DNA from 2 places in the Streptomyces anatolicus genome. Region 2 is predicted to be linked to the other one. Evidence: riboswitches for the same ligand, from Rfam matches in the RefSeq annotation. Region 2 holds a riboswitch; the other holds the start of a gene.
The links. A riboswitch is a leader RNA that binds a small molecule or an ion and turns the genes downstream of it on or off. The one in region 2 is predicted to bind cyclic di-AMP.
Positions count from the first base shown of each region.

Region 1 (4,188 bases), on a different contig from region 2:
CGCAGAGGGCGGCAAGACCGTGTGGATCGCCCTGCCGTGGACGGCGCCCGTCAAGCACCGGCACCGCGACCCCGCGCACTGACCGAGCGGCGCCCCCGGCTCAGTTAGTGCTCGCGGAGCGCCCGAACGCCCCGCGCAGCAGCGCCCGGAAGGAGTCCGCGGCCGCGTTCGGCTCATCGGTGCGATGCACCACGGAGATGGTCCGGCGCAGATCGCCGGGGTCGAGGAGCCGCATCCCGACGGGCGTCGCCGCGGTGCGCGCCACCATCTCCGGTACGACGGCGACCCCGAGCCCCGCGCTGACCAGGGCGCAGACCAAGGCGTAGCCCGGCGTGCCGACCACCACGGAGGGCGTCGCCCCGGCCCGCGCGAGGGCCCGCTCCACGGCCAGCCGGGGCGGGTGGTCGGGCGCCATGCTGATCAGCGGCTGTCCGGCCAGCTCGGCCGGCGCGAGCCGGGAGGTGCCGCTGGTGAGCGCGTGCCCCGGCTGGGTCACCAGGACCAGCTCCTCCACCAGGACCGGCTCGGCCGACACGGCGGCGGGCAGCGGCACCGGTTCGGCGGGCTCGTAGGTGTGGGTGAGGGCCAGGTCGATCTCGCCCGCCGCCACGGCCGCCACGCCGGACGGCGGCTCATGGCCCGTGACGGTCAGCTCCACCTCCGGGTGAGCCCTGCGGAAGGCCGTCAGGACCGGCGGCAGCAGGTGGATGCCCGCCGTCTGGAAGGTGCCCACGCGCAGCCGGCCTCCGGAGAGCCCGGCGAGCCGCGCCAGCTCGTGCCGGGCCCGCTCCATCTCGTCGAGCACCCGGCGGGCGTGGCCCACGAGCAGCTCACCCGCGCCGGTCAGGCGGGCCCCGCGGTGGTGGCGTACGAGGAGGGCGGTGCCCGCCTCCCGTTCCAGTTTGGCCAGCTGCTGGGACAGGGCGGGCACGGTGTAGCCAAGACGCTCGGCGGCCCGGGTGATCGAACCGGCCTCGGAGACCGCGACGAGTGCGGCGAGCCGTGTGGGGTCGTACATGGAGACCGTCCTCCCTCCGGCGTGCGCCTCGGGCCGGGGACGCGGCCTGAACGTCCGCGTCAACGTCCGCCCGGATGTCTGCGTCGACGTCCGCCCAGATGTCCGCCTGAATGTCCGCCTAAACGTCTGCTTAAGGCAGACCCAGGATATTCGACATACCCGCTGAAGGCCTCCGCGCGGCAGGGTGACTCGCATGGACGCACAACTGATCGCCTTCACCGGCGTCGCCGCGGGCATGGTCGTGATGCCGGGCGCCGACTTCACCGTCGTCGTACGCAACGCCCTCGCCTCACGGCGGGCCGGGGTCGCCTGCGCGGTCGGCGTCGCCGCCGGGCTCGTCGTGCACACGGCACTGGCGGTCGCGGGGGTCGCGGCGGTCCTCACGGCCGTCCCCGCGCTCTTCAAGGCGCTGCAAGTGGCCGGTGGGGCCTATGTGCTCTACCTCGCCTTCCGCGCGCTGCTCTCCGCGGCGCGGGCGCGCACCGCGTCGGGCGAGCCTGTGGTGCGGGGCGGCGGTCTGCGCGAGGGCTTCCTCACCAACGCCCTGAACCCGAAGGCGTCGATCACGTTCCTCAGCGTGCTGCCGCAGTTCGTGCCCGACGGCAGCCCCGCGATGCCGAGGACCCTGCTGCTGGCGGCCATCGTCGTGGCGTTCGCCCTGCTGTGGTTCCCGGTGGTGGCCCTCTTGGTCGACCGCCTCGGGGGCCGGCTGCGCAGGCCGCCGGTGGCCCGCGCCATCGAAGCGGGCACCGGCGCCGCGCTCGGCGCACTGGGTGTGGTGCTCCTGCTCGAACCCCTGGTGCCCCTAGTGGCGTGACGCCGCACGGCCGCTCGGGACGCGGCCGTACGGCGGGGCGGGCAGGGTCAGCGGACCCGGCCGTACCAGACGCTCTTGGTCCAGATCTTCTCCAGGCGCACGACGGCCCCCTTCTTGGGCGAGTGCCAGATACGGCCGTTGCCCGCGTAGATACCGACGTGGTAGACGTTGCGGCCCGAGTGGAAGAAGACGAGGTCGCCGCGGGTCCGCTGGGACTTGGTGATGTGCCGGGTCTTGTTGTACTGCGCGGCGGCGGTGCGCGGCAGCTTCTTGCCCGTGCGCTTGAACGAGTACAGCGTCAGGCCCGAGCAGTCGAACCGGTTGGGCCCGGCGGCGCCGTAGCTGTACGGGGAGCCCTTCTTGGACGCCGCGATCTTGAGCGCCTTCGTCCCGTGGGTGGCTGCCTCCGCTTCCGACGTGAGCCCGGGGGCCACGAGGGTGCCGCCTACGACGGCGAGCGTGAGAGCCGATGCGGCACCCGTCCTGCTGAGCAGCGACGGAACGTGATTCAGCGCGGTCATGCGTAACCCTTCGTCAGCCGCCTGTGAAGGATGACCTGTCGGGTTCGGGCAGGCGAAGATGCCCGGCCGCGTCGTGCTCTGCGGCTTCACCCCAAGGGCGTCGTCCGGACTTTCCGGACGGGCCCGCCGTGCTTGGGTCCTCCACTCCTGCCGGTGCACCGATGTCGACCGGTCATCCGGGCGGCGGCAGGACTCGGCGTCCGCCCGGATCGCCCCGCCGCTGTGGCGGAGGCTTGTCGTCGGAAGGGATCTTGACCCGAAAACGACTCGAAAACCGAGTCGAAACGGCGTTTTGTGAGGCTACTCACGACTGACCTGTTCGGGTGGACACTGCCGAATTCGACTCGTCGGCACCTGGTCTGACGAGGTCTCCACCAGCAGCGGAACGGTTCATTCCGCCGTCTTCATACACGCTGTGCGCAACTCTCGACCGCGTGATGAAGGGCCTTTGAATACGCCAACTGGGGTAGCCCGTCTGGTCCGTTTCAAATCGGACCCGGACGTTCCGAAGTGGCGGAGGGCTCGCTCGCGGGCGTGTCGGGGGCGGAGTGCACCTCGCTCTCGCCCCGCTGGTGGATGAGGGCCGGCGCGTCCCGCAAGGCGGTCGCCCGGCCGACCAGGTCGACGACTTCGAGGTGACGGAGGCAACTCAACCTCGGCGCGCGACAATTCGGGCGGCGGCGACAGTTCGGGCGGCGTCCGTGGCGCCGCAGTCACGCCCGATGACGGGTCGCCGAGCAGCACCGGCAGGCACTGGCTGGTATGGCGTGTCCCAGCTGACGGTCATGGGTCGGTCAACGGCTGGTTAACCTCGTTGAAACTCCTCCCAACTACCCTCCCCTCCCACGCCACCAGGGGTTTTCGTAGCGAGGGCGCGCAAGATCGCGCGTATTCGCTGTGTGTTACATCTATACCCGTCGCGGTGGCCGCGGCAGCCGGACCCCGCACGGTTCGGACGAGGACTGTGAGGTGGGACGCGTGCAACTGACCCCGCACGAGCAGGAGAGACTGCTCATCCATGTGGCGGCGGACGTGGCCGAGAAGCGAAGGGCGCGGGGACTGCTGCTCAACCACCCCGAGTCGATCGCCCTCATCACCTCCCACATCCTCGAGGGCGCCAGGGACGGCCGCACGGTCGCCGAGCTGATGTCGTCGGGGCGCAGGGTCCTCACCCGCGACGACGTCATGGAGGGCATCCCCGAGATGATCCACGACGTCCAGGTCGAGGCCACCTTCCCGGACGGCACGAAACTCGTCACCGTCCACGACCCGATCGTCTGACGGGGGTCACGCGCCTCATGCATGCCGCGCCGCACGGCACGGGCCACGGCCTCGTACCCGGAGAGATCCTCTTCGCGGACGAGCCCGTCCCCTTCAACGAGGGCCGCGAGGTCACCCGCCTCCTGGTCCTCAACGCCGCCGACCGCCCCGTCCAGGTCGGCTCCCACTACCACTTCGCCGAGGCCAACCCTGGTCTGGACTTCGACCGCGGCGCCGCGCACGGAAAGCGGCTCAACATCGCCGCGGGAACAGCCGTGCGCTTCGAGCCCGGAATCCCCGTCGACGTCGAACTCGTCCCGCTGGCCGGCAAGCGCGTCGTGCCCGGCCTGCGCGGCGAGACCGGAGGTGCCCTCGATGCCTGAGCTGTCCCGCGCCGTCTACGCCGACCTGTTCGGCCCCACGACCGGCGACCGGATCCGGCTCGCCGACACCGATCTGCTCATCGAGATCGAGGAGGACCGCGCGGGCGGCCCCGGCCGGTCCGGCGACGAGTCGGTGTTCGGCGGTGGCAAGGTCATCCGCGAGTCGATGGGCCAGTCCCGCGCCACCCG
Region 1 is NZ_WMBF01000171.1:6,313-10,500, forward strand. It holds gene GKQ77_RS17115 (ATP-binding protein) at 1-82, shown strand, start outside; gene GKQ77_RS17120 (LysR family transcriptional regulator) at 101-1,018, opposite strand; gene GKQ77_RS17125 (LysE family translocator) at 1,212-1,835, shown strand; gene GKQ77_RS17130 (C40 family peptidase) at 1,883-2,356, opposite strand; cyclic di-AMP (ydaO/yuaA leader) riboswitch at 2,360-2,527, opposite strand; gene GKQ77_RS17135 (urease subunit gamma) at 3,335-3,637, shown strand; gene GKQ77_RS17140 (urease subunit beta) at 3,655-3,999, shown strand; gene GKQ77_RS17145 (urease subunit alpha) at 3,992-4,188, shown strand, end outside.
Region 1: it holds a riboswitch for cyclic di-AMP, as region 2 does, so the genes downstream of both, GKQ77_RS17130 (C40 family peptidase) here and GKQ77_RS05585 (C40 family peptidase) in region 2, are expected to answer to the same signal.

Region 2 (4,188 bases):
AGATCTCTTCGAAGACACGGGACTGCGCGTTCGTGCGGTAGAAGATCGCGACGTCGCCGGCCTTCGCGTCGCCCGCGTCCGTGAGCCGGTCGATCTCGTCGGCGACGAACTGTGCCTCGTCGTGCTCGGTGTCGGCCACGTAACCGGTGATGCGGGCGCCCGCGCCCTGGTTGGTCCAGAGGTTCTTCGGGCGGCGGCTCTCGTTCCGCTCGATGACCGCGTTCGCCGCGGTGAGGATCGTCTGCGTGGAGCGGTAGTTCTGCTCGAGGAGGATCGTCGTCGCGTCGGTGTAGTCCTCCTCGAACTGGAGGATGTTGCGGATGGTGGCGCCGCGGAAGGCGTAGATCGACTGGTCCGCGTCACCCACCACGCACAGCTCGGCCGGGTCGTCACCCTCGCCTCCGGAGGGGCCGACCAGCTCGCGCACCAGGGCGTACTGGGCGTGGTTCGTGTCCTGGTACTCGTCGACCATGACGTGGCGGAAGCGGCGGCGGTAGTGCTCGGCGACGTCCGGGAAGGCGCGCAGGAGGTGGACCGTCGTCATGATCAGGTCGTCGAAGTCCATCGCGTTCGCCTCGCGCAGACGCGACTGGTACATGGCGTAGGCCTGGGCGAGGGTCTTCTCGAAGCCGTCGGCGGCCTGGACCGCGAAGTCCTCCTCGTCGATCAGCTCGTTCTTCAGGTTCGAGATCTTGGCGCTGAAGGACTTCGGCGGGAACTTCTTGGGGTCGAGGTCGAGATCACGGCAGACCAGGGCCATCAGACGCTTGGAGTCCGCGGCGTCGTAGATCGAGAAGGAGGACGTGAAGCCCAGCTTCTTGTACTCGCGACGCAGGATGCGGACGCAGGCGCTGTGGAAGGTCGACACCCACATCGCGTTGGCCCGGGGGCCGACGAGGTGCTCGACGCGCTCCTTCATCTCGCCCGCGGCCTTGTTCGTGAAGGTGATCGCGAGGATCTGGCCGGGGTGCACACCGCGCTCGGCGAGGAGGTACGCGATGCGGTGGGTCAGGACGCGCGTCTTGCCGGAACCGGCGCCCGCGACGATGAGCAGCGGGGAGCCCGCGTGCACGACGGCCGCGCGCTGGTTCTCGTTCAGCCCCTCCAGGAGCGTCGCCGGGTCGATGACCGGGCGCGGGGCTCCGTCGCGGTAGTGCGTATCCCGGCCCATGGGCACGTCGAACTTCCCGCTGAACAAGTCGTCCGGAACCGGTTCCGGAGCGCTGTCCTCGGGCGGCGGCGGGGGCTCTTCGTCCGCGGCCCGGGAAGGCTGCAGGTCCGCCAGGAAGCTGTCATCAAAGAGGCTGCTCATCGCCTCCCGAGTCTAGGCGGCCCCACTGACAACCCGCCCCGGGTTCCGGTCACCGGACTCCACTTACGCCCCGCCCGCGGCCGGTCACGCTCCGCCACGCCACTGCGGGCCCGCCTCCCGGCCCTCGTAAAGTCACGGAAATGTATCGGGCATATCGAACATCAACCTTCACACGTGCCACACAAGTTGGCTAGCGTGCTGCGCGGGCCGCTCGTCCCCCACCGGCGAACCCCGCCGGGAACGGGTGGCCTCCGCCGAGTCCGACATGTTCGGAGCCGGGGACCCGCCGAGAACTTGGGGTGAATCGGTCCCGTACTTCGTACGGGACTGTAGGGCAACCTTCCGGACCACCCGCCCGAACCCGACAGCTAACCCGGTAGGCGGTCTACGGAAGGAGTCGCCTCCCTTGGCGTCGCACCGCAAACCGCGGGCCCGGTCAGCCGGCGTACGCACCACCCCGGCCGTCGGCATCACCACGGCGGCCCTCACGTCCGTGGCGCTCTTGTCGCAGAGCGCGCAGGCAGCACCCTCCTCGCCGGCGAAGCCCAGCCTCGAAGAGGTGCGCAAGAAGGTCGACGACCTCTACCACCAGGCGGGCGTGGCTACCCAGAGGTACAACTCGGCCAAGGAGAAGACCGAGAAGCAGCGCAAGAGGGTGGGCCGTCTCCTCGACGACGTGGCCAGGCGCGCGGACAGGCTGAACGAGGCGCGCCAGCAGCTCGGCTCCTTCGCCGCCGCCCAGTACCGCACGGGCGGCGCGTCCCAGACGGCCACGATGATGCTCGCCGACGACCCGCAGGGCTACTTCGACCAGCACCACCTGGCGGACCGGCTCACCTCGCGGCAGAAGAAGGCCGTCGACGACTACCAGGCGGAGCAGGCATCGGCGACGAAGCAGCGTACGAAGGCGGCGAAGAGCCTCAAGACGCTCAGCGAGTCCCGGGACGACCTCAGGACGAGCAAGCGGGCCGTACAGAAGAAGCTGGGCGAGGCGCGCGGGCTGCTGTCGGAGCTGACCGCCGAGGAGAAGGCGCGGCTCGCCGTGATCGAGCGGGAGAAGAAGCGGGAGGCGAAGCGCAAGGCCGAGGAGCTGGCCCGCAAGCAGGCCGCGGAGGCGGAGCGCAAGCGCGAGGCGGAAGAGGCGGCGCAGAAGGAGAAAGAGCAGGGGCAAGCGCAGGGGCAAGGGGACGAGGGCCAGGGCCAAAGGCAGGACCAGGGCGGGGGCTCCGGCTCAGGCACCGGTACAGGTACCGGCACGGGCACCGGCACCGGCAGCACGGACGGCGGCTACGCCACCAAGGCCGCGAAGGTGACCCGCTTCGCCGAGGCCCAGATCGGCAAGCCGTACGTCTGGGGCGCCACGGGACCCGACTCGTACGACTGCTCAGGGCTCACCCAGGACGCCTGGAAGGCCGCCGGCATCTCGCTGCCGCGCACCACATGGGACCAGGTGAAGGCCGGCACGACCGTGAAGACCGCCGACGCCGAACCCGGTGACCTGGTCTTCTTCTACGACGACATCAGCCACGTAGGGATCTACATCGGCGACGGCAAGATGATCCATGCCCCGAAGCCGGGCACGAACGTACGTGTCGAGTCGATCTACTACATGCCGATCCACAGCGTGGTACGCCCGGCCTGACCACAAAAGCGCCCTCTACGCGCGTGGCCCACGCTCTTCCGGGAGTGTGGGCCACGCGCGTAGAGGGCGCTCAGGGGCGTTCGTACGCGGGGGCCATCAGGTCCACAGGACGGCGATGAAGATGTTCGCCGTGGTCAGCAGCCCCACCGCTCCGAACATGCCCTTGTCGACCTTCTCCTCGTCCCGCTTCACATAGACCAGCGCGAGGATCACGATCAGCACGGCCATCTTGATGCCGATCTTGAGGTTGTTGACCGTGTTGTCGTCCGCCTGGTTGAGGCCCACCAGGGCCACACCGGTGACGAGCATGATCAACGCGCCGTGCAGCATCGCGGGGCTGAAGCGGGCGGTGCCCTGGCCCATCTGCTTCATCTGGGTCAGGAAGCCGCCCAGGAGCGAAGCGATGCCGATGATGTGCAGGCCGACGAAGAGATGGATGAGTACGTCCATGAGGCCGGAGCCTAGCCGGGCCCCCACCGCTCCCTGTAGGCGGCCCTATACCACTCCGCTACGGGCGGGGTGGGCACAAACGACGCATTGGTCACAGTTGCGAGCGAGGAGTGCACCGACCCGCCCTCGGTACGGACAGATGCGGTCGCTGTTCCGCCCACTTATGCCGATTACGCGCAATCCGGCGCCGGGCCGTGACCGCCAGGTTTAGCGTCCTCCACCAGGTGACCGGCTCCCCACCGCCGCCCGCCGAGGGCGGCAGTCGGCCACCACCGCCGAGAAATCCGGCGGCGGCGCGCTCCCCCTGTGCGGGCCGCCGCCGGACAGGTAAGGAGCCCTCCTCGTGGCAGCGCACCGCAAGCCCAGACAGCGCTCGCTCACCGGCCACACGGCCCGCACCGCCGCCACCCTCGCCCTCGCGGGAGCCGCCTCGGCGACCGCCCTCGAAGGCTCGGGGCACGCGGACCCCCGGCCCAGCCCCGCCGAGGTGAGATCGAAGGTCGACGCGCTCTACCGGGAGGCGGAGGTCGCCACCGAGAAGTACAACGGCGCGAAGGAGAAGGCCCAAAAGGCCCAGAAATCGCTCAACGGGCTGCGTGACGAGGCAGCCCGCAAGACGGAGAAGCTCGACTCCGCCCGCGACACTCTCGGTTCCTACGCGGCCGCCCAGTACCGCGCGGGCGGCATCGATCCTTCCGTCCAGCTCGCGCTCTCCTCGGACCCCGAACAGTTCCTGGACCGTGCCTCGCTCGCCGACCGGGCGGGCAGCCGCCAGGCCGCGGCC
Region 2 is NZ_WMBF01000029.1:20,255-24,442, reverse strand. It holds gene pcrA (DNA helicase PcrA) at 1-1,312, opposite strand, end outside; cyclic di-AMP (ydaO/yuaA leader) riboswitch at 1,555-1,710, shown strand; gene GKQ77_RS05585 (C40 family peptidase) at 1,719-2,954, shown strand; gene GKQ77_RS05580 (hypothetical protein) at 3,051-3,404, opposite strand; gene GKQ77_RS05575 (C40 family peptidase) at 3,748-4,188, shown strand, end outside.